DNA from 2 places in the Nonomuraea sp. NPDC050536 genome. Region 1 is predicted to be linked to the other one. Evidence: riboswitches for the same ligand, from Rfam matches in the RefSeq annotation. Region 1 holds a riboswitch; the other holds the start of a gene.
What was found. Region 1 has a riboswitch for cyclic di-AMP ahead of ACIBHX_RS35795 (coiled-coil domain-containing protein). Riboswitches for the same ligand answer to the same signal wherever they lie in the genome.

Region 1 (7,179 bases):
TACCAGAGGCAGGTGCTCGGCGACCAGAATCCGGATCAAGGCGCTCCCTCCGTCATCTCCCAGAGTGATCGCGTGATTGCGTACTGTCAACGAAGTCTCCCGATTCGCCAAAGCCTCCGCAAGCCGTTCACGTCCGGCGAGTTCGACTACTCTGGGGATGGTTGGGACCTTCCGTCTGCCCTGGAGCGCGCCTACATGAACTGGCTCTATCTCGCGGGGATCGTCATCTTCCTCCTTGGGCTGATGGCTTCCATCGCGTTGCACGAGATCGGCCACCTCGTGCCGGCCAAGCTCTTCGGCGTCAAGGTCACCCAGTACATGGTGGGTTTCGGTTCCACGGCCTGGTCCAGGCGGAAGGGCGACACCGAGTACGGGATCAAGTGGATCCCGCTCGGCGGTTACATCCGCATGATCGGCATGCTGCCGCCCAGGCCCGGCGACGACCCGAGCAAGCTGCGCGGCACCTCGACGGGCCCGTTCCAGGGACTGATCGACTCGGCCCGCGAGGCGGCGCAGGAGGAGGTCAGGCCGGGCGACGAGGGCCGGGTCTTCTACCGCAAGAAGTGGTGGCAGAAGGTCATCATCATGTCCGGCGGCCCGGCCATGAACTTCGTGCTCGCGTTCGTGTTCTTCGGCATCATGCTGGTGGGCGTCGGCCTGCCCACCGGCTACAAGCCCGTCGTGTCGCCCGAGACGCAGACCTGCGTCATCCCCGTCGCCGAGAAGCGCGACGCCTGCCTGCCCGGTGACCAGCCGACCCCGGCCGCCAAGGCGGGGCTCAAGCCCGGCGACCAGATCGTCTCGCTCGGCGGCCAGAAGATCGCCACCTGGGACGACGCCACCCGCGTGATCCGCTCCCACGGCGCGGGGCCGGTCGCCATCGGCATCGTCCGCGCGGGCAAGCCGATGACGCTGAACGCCACGCTGATCGCCCAGGACCGCCCCTCGGTCAAGGACCCGACCAAGATCGAGAAGAACGTCGGCTTCCTCGGCGTCATGCCCACCGAGGTGCTGGAGAAGCAGAGCGTCGGCGCGGTGTTCGGCTACATGGGCGACCTGACGGGCCGTGTGGCGACGTCGCTGGTCAACCTGCCGCAGAAGATGGTGGGCGTCTGGAACGCCGCCTTCTCCGGCGAGAAGCGCGACCCCGAGGGCCCTGTGGGCGTGGTCGGCGCCGGGCGGATGGGCGGCGAGATCCTCGCCTCCGACCTGTCCCTCGAGAAGAAGGTGCTGTTCCTGCTGAACCTGCTGGGCGGCTTCAACCTGGCGGTCGGCATGTTCAACCTGATCCCGCTGCTGCCGCTGGACGGCGGGCACATCGCCGGCGGCCTGTGGGAGGGCATCAAGCGGGGCTTCGCCCGCATCACCCGGCGTCCCGAGCCGCGCTACGTCGACATCGCCAAGCTGCTGCCGCTGACCTACGCGCTGGCCATCCTGATGATCGTGATGGCCGGGCTGCTGATGTACGCGGACGTGTTCAACCCGCTGACCATCACACGCTGACGGATGGACCCGCTGGAGGAGCTGCGCCGCATCTGCCTGGCGCTGCCCGAGACCACGGAACGGCTCAGCCACGGCGAGCCGACGTGGTTCGTGCGCGGGAAGAAGACGTTCGTCATGTACGCCGACCACCATCACGACGACCGGCTGGGCTTCTGGTGCGCGGCGCCGCCCGGGGCCCAGCAGGAGCTGGTGGGCGAGGACCCGGAGCGGTTCTTCCGCCCGCCGTACGTCGGGCATCGCGGGTGGCTGGGCGTCTACCTCGACGTCGAGGCCGACTGGGACGAGATCGCCGAGATCGTCACCGACGCCTACCGCGTGATCGCCCCCAAGTCGCTCATCGAGCGGCTGCCCTGACCGCGCGGTCGAGGGTCAGGGCACTCCGGGGCGGGTGAACCCCACACGAGGGGTGCCGTACTCGGCGTAGTTCGTGATCTGTACCACCGTGCGCGAATTGGGGGCGTGGATCATCGTGTGCTTCACCGGGTCGAGCACGATTCCCACGTGATCCGGCACGCCGTCTCCGGTGCTGTCGAAGAAGATGAGGTCACCGGCTTGTTCCTTGCCATCGGGGATGCGCGGGCCGTGGGACCACTGGTCGGCGGCCACCCGGGGGATGGTGATCCCGGCCGCCTCGTATGCGCGGAGCGTCAGCCCGGAGCAGTCGAAGGTGTCGGGCCCGGTCGCACCCCAGACGTACCGATCGCCGAGCTGCTTGAGCGCGTAGTCGATGACGCTCTGGGCGCGCGGGTTCGCGGCGAGGCTGAGGGCGTTCGGCGGGGGCGTGATGTTCCCCGAGTAGCGGACGCCGCCGCTCACGCCGGCGTCTGCCACGCCGCCGCTCACGCCGCTGTCTGCCACGCCGCCGTTTCCGTTGGGGTGGTAGGTCGCCAACTGGGTGGCCGCGGGCCGGAAGCCGGGGTCGGGGATCCAGCGCTGCCCGTCGTGCGGGACGAAGTCCTCGTCACCTGGAGCGCCGATGGACTCGAAGAACTTGACGTCGTCGCCGAAACGTTTGTTGATCTCGTCGGTGGCTTTGCCGACGGCGTCGACCGCCAGCTGCTTCTGCATCTGGGCTCGCCCCAGCGCGGTGGCCAGCTCGGACTTGGCGCCCTCGGTCGGGTCGCCGTCGCTGTTCTTACGCTTCTCGTCCACTTGGTGATAGATGGACTGGACCTCGCGTCTGGTGCTTGCCAGCGTCGTCCCTGCGGTGTCCAGTTTGTCGGCGCAGCTCGTCAGCGCGCCGCTCAGCGCATTGGCGGCCTGGGGATACTGGGCCATGTGCGTCTTGAAGCTCTCGGAGGCGTCGCCGTTCCAGGCGTCGTCGACGGTGGTGACCGCGCGTTTGAGGGTGCCGACGTGCGTGGTCGCGTTGGTGGCCAGTGTCCGCCAGCGCTTCGCGATCTTGTAGATCGCGTCATCATCGCCGTTCAGGTCGTTGATGATGTTCTGGATGGCGCTGAGGTACGACTGCCAGATGTCCGTCACGCCTGCGCCACCTCGGAGCCTGGGTTGTCGGCTTTGCGGACGTTGCTGACGACCTTGTACAGGGCCGCTTCGACCTTCTTCAGGTTTCGCTGGGCGTGCCGGGTCTCGGAGGCGAGCTTCGACTCGAGTTTCTTGACGGCCTCGACGAGCTTGCCGGAGGCGTCCGGGAGGGAGCCGAAGCAGGACTGCGTGGGGCCTGCCGGGTTCTCGTCGGCCACGGTCTTGAACTGGTTCGCGACGCCGTTGGCCTTACCCGCACAGTCTTCGAGCGCGTCGAAGTAGATATCGAACCCCGCCATGAAAGCCTCTCCCGCCATGCCCCATGGACATCAGACATCACGGGAATTTATCACCTTTGTGATCGATCTGGCTCGGCTGTCAGTTCATCGAGATGTGCACGTGGTCGTAGTGGTTCTCGGTGATGCTGCCGCGGTCCTCCATGGCGCGCCAGCCTGAGCCCATGTTGATGCGCTGCTTCCAGATCACGTACTTCACGCCGAGCTTGTCCTGGTTCTTCAGCGCCCAGGCCGCGATCTGATCGCCCAGCGTGTTGTTGGCGGCGCCGGGCATCGTGCCGCCTGAGCTCATCATGAAGTCGCAGGCGCGCCCGAGCGGATGCTCGCCGCCACCGCCGGAGCGGAAGCAGCCGACGTCGAAGGGCAGCTTGAAGTTCTTCTCGATCAGGCCGCGGATCGTGCGCATGCGCGGCGTGATGTTGTCGGAGCCGCCGGGCAGCTCGGGCGCCCAGGATCCGTCGGACTTGCGGCCGGGCCCGTAGGGGATGAGGTTCTGCAGCCTCTGCTGGATGTCCTTGATGAGCCCCTCGGCCTGGTCCTTCTCCTTGCCGACGTCGTCGGCGTTGGCCTTGATCCGCGCGGCCAGCGCGGCCGCGTCGTCGGAGGCCTGCTTCGTCTCGTCACGGGCGGTGGTCACCGCCTGCACCATCGCCACCTGGTCGGAGGTGAGCTGCTCGAGTACGGCGGCGCCGCTGCCGGTCGGTGGCGGGATCAGGCTGGACAGCGCCGGGTCGCCGTTCTGGTAGCGGAGCGTGGCCAGCTCGGCCACCTTCCGCTCGGCCTGGTCGAGCCCCTGCTGGGCGGTGGCCAGGCGCTGCTTGGCGGTCTCGGCCGCCTTCTTGGCCTTGGTCAGCTCGACCCGCTTGGCGTTGTAGGACTCGATGAGCGTGTCGATCTTGCTGTTGAGCTGCTTCAGCTCGGCGCGGAGTTGCTTCTCCGTGGGCTTGGGGGCCGCCGAGGCGGGAGTAGTGGCGCTGAGGGCCACGGCTGTGGCGGCGATGAGGCCGATGGCGAAGTTCGCCCGTGCCACGTGGGGGTTCCTCTCCCTCTGCCGACCGGGTTAGCTGACGGGTTCGGGCGTGGGAGCTTCCCTACCACTTGCGTGGATTCACCCCGGAGTGCGGTGGGTCCCCGGCTCCCGGGCGACGCGCCCGGGATTAGGCATGCAACGGGTGTTACGACCGATGCGTGAGGGATACTAGTCGTATATCCGGGGTAATGCGACTCCAAGGCGAAATCAATTAGTGATCTACCTGTGATCGAAGCATGCGGGCCGCCTCCTCCGGCAGCACGTCGTTGACGAAGGCGCCCATCGCCGACTCCGACCCCGCCAGGTACTTCAGCTTCCCCGGCGCCCGCCTGATGCTGAACAGCTCCAGGTGCAGGTATCCCAGCTCGCGCCGCTGCCGCACCGGCGCCTGGTGCCAGGACGCGATGTACGGCATGGCCACCCCGAACAGCCCGTCAAGCGCCCGCAGCACCGAGGTGTAGAGCGGCGCGAACGCGGCCCGTTCCGCCTCCGACAGCGCCGCGAGGTCCGGAACCTGGCGGTGCGGGTAGACGTGTACCTCGAACGGCCAGCGCGCCGCGGCGGGCACGAAGGCGGTCCACAGGTCGTTGGCGGCCACCACCCGGGTCCCGGCGGCGCGCTCGGCGGTGAGCACGTCGGCGAACAGGGTGGGGCGCTTCTCCGCGGCGGCCAGGTGGAGCTTGGTGCGCGGCGTGATGTAGGGGTAGGCGTAGATCTGACCGTGCGGGTGGGGGAGCGTGATGCCGATCTCCTCGCCCCGGTTCTCGAAGACGAAGACCTGCTCGACGCCCTCGATCCCGGACAGCTCCGCCGTACGGTCGGCCCAGGCCTCCATGACCAGTTCCACCTGCGCGTCGGACAGCCGCGAGAAGGAGGAGTCGTGGTCGGAGGTGAAGCAGACCACTTCGCACCGCCCCACGCCCGGACGGACCTCACTCAGCCCGCCCACATCGTGATAAGCCCCGAAATTTCCAGAGAAAGAGGGGAAGCGGTTCTCGAACACCACCACGTCGTATTCGTGGGCCGGGATCTCCGACAGCCGCGTGTCCGTGGACGGGCACAGCGGGCACTCGTCTGCCGGGGGCAGGAACGTGCGCGTCTGCCGGTGCCCGGCGATCGCGATCCACTCCTCGGTCAGCGGGTCGTACCGCAGCTCGGAAGCCACCGGCCTGGGATCGAGCGCCCGCCGGTCGATCGCGCTCCTGTCGGCGTCGTCACGCTGATCGAAGTAGATCAACTCTCGGCCGTCCGCCAGGTGGGTGATGGTGCGCTTCACTGCGAGCCCTCCGCGATGATCAGTTCTCCGGCCCGTTCGGCCAGCTCGGTACGTGCTTCCTGCGGCATCCCGGAGTCGGTGATGACCACGTCGGCCTCGGCCAGCTCGGCGATCGTGCTGATGCCGACCGTGTTCCACTTGGTGTGGTCGGCGGGCACGACCAGCCGGTGCGCCGCCGCTACCAGCTCCCTGTCGGTCTCGGACTCCAGCAGGTTCGGCGTGGTGAACCCGGCGCGCACGCTCATCCCGTGCACCCCCAGGAAGAGCGTGTCCACGTGCAGGCGCCGGATCGCGGCCACGGCCACGGGCCCGACCAGCGCGTCGGAGGGCGTGCGCACGCCGCCGGTCAGCACGACCGTGCGGTCGGCGCGCGGGTTGCGGTGGAAGACGTCGGCGACCGGGATCGAGTTCGTGATCACCGTCAGCTCGGGAACGCTGATGAGGTGGTGGGCCAGGGCCCACGTCGTGGTCCCCGCCGACAGGGCCACCGCGGTGCCCGGCCGTACCAGCTCGGCGGCGCGACGCGCGATGGCCTCCTTCTCGCCCTGCTGGCGGGAGGACTTGGCGGTGAAGCCCGGCTCCTCGGTCGAGCCGGGCCCGAGGGCGGTGGCGCCGCCGTGCACCTTCTCCAGCAGCCCGCGCTCGGCGAGCACCTCCAGGTCACGGCGGATCGTCATGTCGGAGACGCCCAGCTCGCGCACCAGGTCGGCGACCCGGACACCACCGGTGCTGCGTACTCGCTCGAGGATCGTCTGCTGCCGCTGCTGTGCGAGCACGCCCCCTCCTTCCAACACATTCCACCAAATTATGACACGACTATGTTGGGGAATGTCGCTTGTGTTTGAGCGGCGGGCGCGAGAGGTTGGATCTAGGACCTGTGGAAGGAGATCTCATGGCCAGGCGCGCACGCAAGGGCAGGGCTCGCAAGAAGAAGAGGTCGAACCACGGCAAGCGCCCTAACGCGAACTGACGAGCTCCCGCACCACGGCCGAGACGGCGCGGTGGAACGTGGGATACGCATAGATCATCTCGTCGAGCCGCTGGAGCGGGATCCTGGCGTGCACGGCCAGCGTCAGCAGCCCCAGCACCTCACCACCGCCGGGGCCCGCGCAGGTCGCGCCCACCAGGACTCCGTCGGCCGCCACGAGCTTGACGAACCCCTGGGCCTGCGCGATCCAGCCGCGAGTGCCAAGGTCGCCGACCGCGACCCGCACGTCGAGCCCCTTGTCGCGGGCCTGCGCCTCGGTGAGACCGACCGCGCCCACCTCGGGATCGGTGAACGTCACCCGCGGCACCGCGTGGTACTCGGCGTCGTGTGAGCCCTGCTGTGCCCATGGTCGCGCCCGCTCGGGCTCCGTTGGCATCGTGCCTCGCTCTCTCCGCCCGAGCTCCTGCGCTCCAAGGATCTCCTTGACGATGATGTCGGCGTGATACATCGACATGTGCGTGAACGCTCCGTGGCCGACCGCGTCGCCCAGCGCCCACACGCCGTCGGTGACCCGCATCCGCGCGTCCGTCGGGACGGCCCTGGCGCTCTCGTCGAGCCCGAGCGCGCCCACGCCGATCGCCTTCAGATCGACCCGCCGCCC
Region 2 (7,179 bases), on a different contig from region 1:
TGGAGATCGCCGACCGGTTCGCACCGCCGCTGCGTGCCCGCTTCGCCGAGCGCGGCGCGGCGATGGTGCGCGACCTGCCGGTGGCGCTGGTGGTGGAGGCGGTCTCGCGGATGGCGGTGGAACGCGAGGAGGCGATCCGCGCGCTGGTCCCCGACCTGCCGCCGGGCCCGTCCGTGCGGGTGCGCCGCGACAAGGAGGAGCCGTGAGCGGCACGGCGACGACGAGGGGGGCCTCATGACGCAGGTGTTCTACGCCTCGACGCTGTTCGGGGCGATGTCGCTGGCGGCCGCGATCGACGCGGGCGAGTTCGGGCCGCCCGAGCGGCGGCTGCTGATCGTGTCGACGAACTCGTCGATCCCCGAGGTGACGGTTCCGCTGGACCACACGCCCGGCTTCGCGGTGCTGCGGTCCCGCTTCGCCGAGGTGCACTCGTGGAACGACCTGATCGCGCCGCTGCACCCGTCGGACTGGAAGGCGCGGATCATCGAGGTGCCGATGCTGGAGCGCCTGATCCGTTCCCATCTGAAGCTCGACGAGGTCGACGAGCTGGTCCTGGAGTCGATCGCGGTGCCTCCCGCCCGGACGATCGCCGGGCTGGTGCGCGACTGCCCGATCACGGTCTACTCCGACGGGCTGATGAGCTACGGCCCGACGCGCGATCCGCTGCCCGCCGAGATCTTCCGCCGCATCACCCGCCTGCTCCATCTGGACCTGGTGCCGGGGCTCAAGCCGCTGCTGCTCAGCGAGTACGGCGTGCCCGCCGCACCGCTTCCCGACCGGGCCTTCCTCGAGGTGGTCGGCCAGGTGACGGCGACGGCGCCGGACATGATGTCAGGCCAGGCGATGATCCTGGGCCAGTACCTGTCGGCGCTGGAGATCGTCACGCCGGAGGAGGAGGCAGGCCTGCACGAGGCGATGCTGCGCGGCCTGGCGGCCCGGGGGCACTCGAGCGTGGTGTTCAAGCCGCATCCGGCCGCCGGTCGCCGCCACGCCCAGCTGCTCCGTGGGGTGGCCGACGAGCTGCGCGTGAAGCTGGTCGTGGCGGGCGAGAGCGTACCCGCCGAGGTGTGCTTCGCCGCGCTGCGGCCCGAGCTGGTGGTGGGCTGCTTCTCGACCGCGCTGGTCACCGCCCGTCGGCTGTTCGGGCTCGAGGTGGCCTCGCTGGGCACGGAGATGGTGCTCGAGCGGCTCGCGCCGTACGAGAACAGCAACCGCGTACCGGTCACCATCGTGGACGCGACGCTGCCGCGGCTGGCGGACGACGGGTCGATCAAACAGCCGCCGCCCGTCGACCTGGCGCGGCTGGTACGCGCGGTCGGCTACTGCATGCAGGCCGAGGCGTATCCGGAGCTGCGTCCGGAGGGGATGGAGCTGGATCCCCGCTACTTCAAGCGTAAGCGGCTCGAAACGCTCGGCCTGGCGCCCAAGCCGTCAACGATCACCCGGCTGCGCAGGAAGCTCACCTCGACGCGCTGAGCAGCCGCGCACATGCCGACGGCGGCGACCGGATCGGTCGCCGCCGTCGGCATTGCCAGGCCACTGGCCCGGTGGGGGTTCAGCGCCTGACGATGTACCGCGTGAGCCTGCGCTTGGCCCGGTAGCCGACGCGCAGCAGATCCGGGCGAACCTCCACCCGCAGCCGGGCTCTGCGCCGGGCCGCGGCGTGCTCGGGGCCGTCCATGAGCGACCGCGCGGGCGAGAACGGCCCGATGACCAGCGCGGTCAGCAGCGCCACCCAGCTGTCGCGGCCGGCGGGGTGGAAGTAGTTGGCCGCGCACCAGGCCGGCGAGGCGGTCCTGAAGTCGCCCTGCTCCAGGTCGCCGAGCGTGCCGAGGACGCTGCTGCCCTCGAACACCAGGTTGATCATCTCGGCGCTGACGCCGAAGTCCTCCAGGACCAGCAGCGGCACGTCCTGGGCGATGGCCTCGAGCGCGGCCGTGGAGCTGACGGTGACGAAGCCCTCCGCCCTGGCCAGCTGCTCGTGCATGGGACCGGCCGCGAAGCTCAGCCTGCCCGGCTCGCCGAGCTCGCGCCAGAGCCGCTGGTAGTGGTGGCGCTCGTTGTGGGTCTGCCGCTCGTCCTCCAGGGCGCGCAGCTTCACCACGACCTCCAGGTCAGGCCTGCGCTCGGCCAGCGCCGCCAGCGACAGCAGGATGCGCTCGCGCTCCTCCCGCTCGCGCGGCACCTTCGCCTGGGTGGCGAAGACCACCCGCTCCTTGGTCCGGCCGCCGGCCGCGGCGCGCAGGAACGGCAGGCGGGCCAGCCCCACCGCCCCTCCCCCGCCGAGCCTGGCCGCGATCTCGCCGAACTCGGCCACCTCCCGCTCGCTGTGCACCACGAACAGGTCGCAGCCGCTGCGGTAGAGCCAGGCCTTCTCGGTGGCGGGCACGGAGATGCCGGGCAGCCCGGTCACGAACACCGGCCGCGGCCGCAGCCCGGCCAGCACGTCCGCGGCCAGCACGTCCACCACGGGTCCCGTGCAGGCCAGGATGATCACCTCGGGCTTGTCGCGCTCCGCCGCACGCCTGAGCGCGCGCGCCGACAGCACCGGCGGCACGGGCCTGTCGCCCACCGCGGCGGCCAGCTGGGCGGGCGAGGGCGCGATCGGGGTGCGCACGACGGCCAGGTCGGTCACGCACCCGTCGGGCAGATCGTCGAGCAGGCTGGCCACCCACTTCAGATACGAGTCCGAGTCGGCCACGGCCAGCACTTTCACCTGGGTACTCCTGTCAAATGCGAGCGGAGGGCCGGGGCGGCCCTGCTGGTCCACCATTCGTCGGGTACGTCCACCGGCTCGACGGCCACGCCGCGCGGTCCGAGCAGGACCCGCAGCGAGGTGATCGCGGTGGACGGCAGGCTCACCACCCGCTGGCCCGCCTCGAGCCCGCGCAGGGTCAGCTCGGCCGGGGCGCCCGCCTCGTGCACGGTGATGCCGGGCCGTTCGCGGATGATCGCCACGTCGCCGGGATCCTCGCGCCGGTGCGGGAAGTAGGCCAGCGGCTCGCTGTCGGCCAGCTCGGCCAGCCAGCGCAGGTAGTTCTCGCGGTGCACCAGGCCGTTGCGGACCAGCGAGGTACCCAGCACCACGGTCCGCTCGGGCGGCGTCGGCGTGCTCTGCGGCTGCTCGCGCAGCCAGCCGAAGTCGTGCCTGACCAGGTTCACCCCGGCGGCCGCGACGCCCTCGGCCAGCTGGGCGGGGACCGGCAGCGCGGTGAAGACGGACACCCGGCTGGCGTGCAGCCGGATCGCCGCGGCCAGGCCGAGCAGCTCGCGCAGCCGTCCCGGCTGGGCGCGCGCCCGCAGCAGCGGCTTGTACGGCCCGGCCGCCAGCAGCTCGAGCAGCCGCAGCGTGGCCAGCCCGTCGTCGACGATCACGATGGGACCCGGGCCGGAGACGAGCCAGCGCAGCTGCACCCGCCCGGAGAACGCGTCGCCCACCGCCTGCACCTTGCGCGGCATCCGCTCGCGCGGCTCGGCCAGCTCCAGCCCCTTGGGCAGGGCGAGCTTGGCCAGCTCCCGGCGGGTCACCCTGAGCGGGCGCAGCCCGGCGCGGGGCACCAGCCTGGTCTCCGGGCCGAGCAGTCCGGCGTGGTGGGCCTCGACGGCGCACAGCATTTGCAGCGGCGACTCCACCCAGGCCGAGGCCGCCTTGCCCCATTGGTTCATCACGACGGCCCCCAAGTTAGCCAGGTCACCTGAAGCGACAGGTAACGCCGCGTGAACAATGGATCGCATGAACTCGCTCATGCTCAACACCGACGGCGTGCAGATTCCGCAGCTGGGACAGATATGTGCAGGCTTGGCAAAGTCTCGAGAAGATCTACCGCGAGGGCCGGGTCAAGGCCATCGGTGTGTCGAATTTCACTCTCGACCATCTGGAGAGGCTCGACCGGGAGGCCGAGATCACCCCGTCGATCAACCAGATCGAGCTGCACCCGTACTTCCCGCAGAAGCAGCTGCGCGCCTATCACGCCGCCAACGGCATCCTCACCGAGGCGTGGAGCCCACTCGGCCAGGGCCGCGGCCTGCTGGAGGACCCCGCGCTGGCCGTGTTCGGCGACAAGCACGGCAAATCGCCCGCCCAGATCGTGCTGCGCTGGCACATCCAGCTCGGCAACGTGGTGATCCCCAAGTCCGTCACGCCGGCGCGGATACGGGAGAACATCGACGTCTTCGACTTCCTCCTCGACGCCGAGGACATGGCGGCCATCGGCGCGCTGAGCAGGGGCACGCGACTGGGCCCCGATCCGGCGACCTTCAACCGATAGGGTGATCGGCATGGCGGACTTAGGGTGGGGCATCGCGGCGACCGGCGGCATCGCCAGGACCGTCGCCGCGGTCATCGCGGCAGAGCCCGGGATGCGGGTCGCGGCTGTCGCATCGCGCTCTCCGGAGCGGGCGGCCGCCTTCGCGGCCGAGTTCGGCGGCACGCCGTACGGCTCCTACGACGAGCTGTGCGCCGACCCCGAGGTGGACGCCGTCTACGTGGCCACCCCGCACGCCCAGCACCTGGAGGTGGCCGAGGCCGCGTTCGCGCACGGTAAGGCGGTGCTGTGCGAGAAGCCGCTGACCGCCTCCGTCGCCGACACCGAGCGCATGGTCCGGCTGGCCCGCCAGACCGGGGTCTTCCTGATGGAGGCCATGTGGATGCGCTTCAACCCGCTGATCCGCATGGTCAAGGAGTCCGTGACGGACGTCCGGTCGGTGCAGGCGTCCTTCGGCTTCGCGCAGCCCTTCGATCCCGCCCATCGGCTCTTCGCCCCTGCGCTGGGCGGCGGAGGGCTGCTCGACCTGGGCATCTACCCGTTCGGGCTGGCCCAGCTGCTGCTCGGCCAGCCTGCGTCGTTGCACGTGACGGGCTCGCTCGCGCCCACCGGGGTGGACGCTGAAGCGGGCGGCGTGTTGATCTACCCGTCCGGCGCCCGGGCGCTCGTGGACGTCTCTTTACTCGCCGCCTACCCGAACACGGCCACCGTGGTGGGCTCCTCGCTGCGTGCCGACATCGACGCGCCCTTCTGGGCGCCGCGCCGGGTCGTGCTGTCAGGACCCGGTGTGAGCCCCTCCGAGCACCTGCTCGATCCGGCCGAAAACGGCTACGCGGGCGAGCTTCGTGAGGTGCGCGACGCCCTGGCCGAGGGGCGCACGGAAAGCCCTGTCATGCCGCTGGATGAGAGCCTCGCGATGGCCGGGTTGCTGGACGAAGCACGGGGGCAGATCACCAAACTTTACCTTTAGGGATTTGTCACCCTCTTGCCGCATGTATTACTTTCTCCATGTCCGGGCAACCTTTTCGTTGCCACATCACAGGAAAACCCTGTGACCGCTGAGTCCGCCTCGCGCGGAGCCGGGGACCCACGTCCTTGGGGTGAATCGGCACCACGGTGCCGTAGGGCAGCTTCCACGCCCGAACCCGTCAGCTAACTCGGTAAGCGGCATGGAAGCAAGGAGATCTCCCACCCGATGGTCAAGCATCGTCTTACTCGTGCGCCCAAGATCGGTTACGCTCACGCCGTCCTCGGATTGACGGTCCTCACCACCGCCTTCGGCTCCCACGCGGCCCAGGCCGCCACCGCCGACACCGCCTCGGTGAAGGCGCCCGCCGCGCAGGTGATCACCGACGAGACCTACACGAAGACGCACACCGTCAAGGCGCACACTGTCAAGGCGAGGGTCACCGCGGCCCAGGTCCTGACGCTGGCCGCCAGGCAGATCGGCACCAGGGAAGACGCCAGCGGCGGTGGGACCAAGTTCCAGAAGTGGTACATGAACTCCCCGCGCGCCACGGAGACCGTCAGGCGCGACGGCGGCAGCAAGGCGGAGTACCGGAACGCCGCGTGGTGCGCCATGTTCGTCTCCTGGGTGGGCGAGCAGACCGGCGCCCGCTCCACCGTCGGCTGGGACGCCTACACCGTCACTTACGCCAAGTGGTTCAAGAACAACAAGCGCTGGGGCAACACCCCCAAGCCCGGCGCGGTCGTCTACTACGCCTGGGACGGCAGCAAGAGCCTCGACGACATCGACCACGTCGGCTTCGTCGTCAAGGACAACCACAACGGGACCATCACCACGATCGAGGGCAACACCGGCAACGGTGAGGTCGAGAAGCGCGTCCGCCCCAAGTCCCAGGTCGTCGGCTACGGCTACCCCGAGTACGCCTCCTGACCCCTCCCCGCCGTTGCGTGTCCTGCCGGTCATGATCGATCCCCCATTCGTGAAGTTCACGATCGTGGACAAGACCGGCCGGGACACCGTTGTCAGCGGGACGGGTGAGCTGCTGTGATGGCCCGGTGACCGACGCTCATCGCACGGTTGAGACCGTCTGGCGGATCGAGGCGGCCCGGCTGATCGCCGGGCTGACGGGCCTCGTCCGCGACCTGGGCCTGGCCGAGGAGCTGGCGCAGGACGCCCTGGTAGCCGCGCTGGAGCAGTGGCCGGAGACGGGCGTGCCGCGCAACCCGGGCGCCTGGCTGATGACGGTGGCCAAGCGGCGGGCGATCGACCTGATCAGGCGCCAGCAGAACTACGAGCGCAAGCTCGCCGAGATCGGTCACGCTCTGGACGACACCGAGCACCTGCCCGAGGTCGACGAGATCGAGGACGACCTGCTGCGGCTGGTGTTCACCGCCTGCCATCCGGTGCTGTCCACCGAGGCAAGGGTGGCGCTCACGCTCAAGGTGCTCGGCGGGCTGACCACCGACGAGATCGCCCGGGCTTTCCTGGTGCCGGAGCCGACGGTGGCCCAGCGGATCGTCCGCGCGAAGCGGACGCTGGCCGACAAGGGCGTGCCGTTCGAGGTACCGCAGGGCGCGGAGCTGGCGGGACGGCTCACGTCCGTCCTCGAGGTCATCTACCTGATCTTCAACGAAGGCTACTCGGCGACCGCCGGTGACGACTGGATGCGCCCGGGGCTGTGCGAGGACGCGCTGCGCCTGGGCCGCGTCCTGGCCGGGCTGATGCCCGCGGAGCCCGAGGTGCACGGGCTGGTCGCGCTGATGGAGATCCAGCAGTCGCGCTCGGCCGCCCGGGTGGGCCCGTCGGGCGAGCCCGTGCTGCTGCTCGAGCAGGACCGCGCCCGCTGGGACCGGCCGCACATCACCCGCGGCCTGGAGTCGCTGGAGCGCGCCGGGACGCTCAGCGCCGCGCGCGGCCCCTACACGCTGCAGGCCGCCATCGCTGCCT

Region 2: linked by a shared signal. The riboswitch ahead of ACIBHX_RS18630 (CHAP domain-containing protein) and the one ahead of ACIBHX_RS35795 (coiled-coil domain-containing protein) in region 1 are both predicted to bind cyclic di-AMP.

What each region holds. Positions count from the first base shown of each region.
Region 1 is NZ_JBITHD010000015.1:259,610-266,788, forward strand. Features, by position in the region: gene ACIBHX_RS35770 (LuxR C-terminal-related transcriptional regulator) at 1-39, opposite strand, end outside; gene ACIBHX_RS35775 (M50 family metallopeptidase) at 196-1,503, shown strand; gene ACIBHX_RS35780 (MmcQ/YjbR family DNA-binding protein) at 1,507-1,857, shown strand; gene ACIBHX_RS35785 (NlpC/P60 family protein) at 1,873-2,988, opposite strand; gene ACIBHX_RS35790 (hypothetical protein) at 2,985-3,287, opposite strand; gene ACIBHX_RS35795 (coiled-coil domain-containing protein) at 3,367-4,314, opposite strand; cyclic di-AMP (ydaO/yuaA leader) riboswitch at 4,320-4,458, opposite strand; gene galT (galactose-1-phosphate uridylyltransferase) at 4,526-5,590, opposite strand; gene ACIBHX_RS35805 (DeoR/GlpR family DNA-binding transcription regulator) at 5,587-6,366, opposite strand; gene ACIBHX_RS35810 (50S ribosomal protein bL37) at 6,483-6,560, shown strand; gene ACIBHX_RS35815 (dihydrolipoyl dehydrogenase family protein) at 6,547-7,179, opposite strand, start outside.
Region 2 is NZ_JBITHD010000006.1:3,092-10,270, forward strand. Features, by position in the region: gene ACIBHX_RS18600 (glycosyltransferase family 2 protein) at 1-206, shown strand, start outside; gene ACIBHX_RS18605 (alpha-2,8-polysialyltransferase family protein) at 235-1,476, shown strand; gene ACIBHX_RS18610 (DUF6716 putative glycosyltransferase) at 1,556-2,716, opposite strand; gene ACIBHX_RS18615 (hypothetical protein) at 2,713-3,666, opposite strand; partial or broken gene ACIBHX_RS18620 (aldo/keto reductase) at 3,783-4,268, shown strand; gene ACIBHX_RS18625 (Gfo/Idh/MocA family protein) at 4,279-5,235, shown strand; cyclic di-AMP (ydaO/yuaA leader) riboswitch at 5,312-5,447, shown strand; gene ACIBHX_RS18630 (CHAP domain-containing protein) at 5,461-6,162, shown strand; gene ACIBHX_RS18635 (RNA polymerase sigma factor) at 6,288-7,179, shown strand, end outside.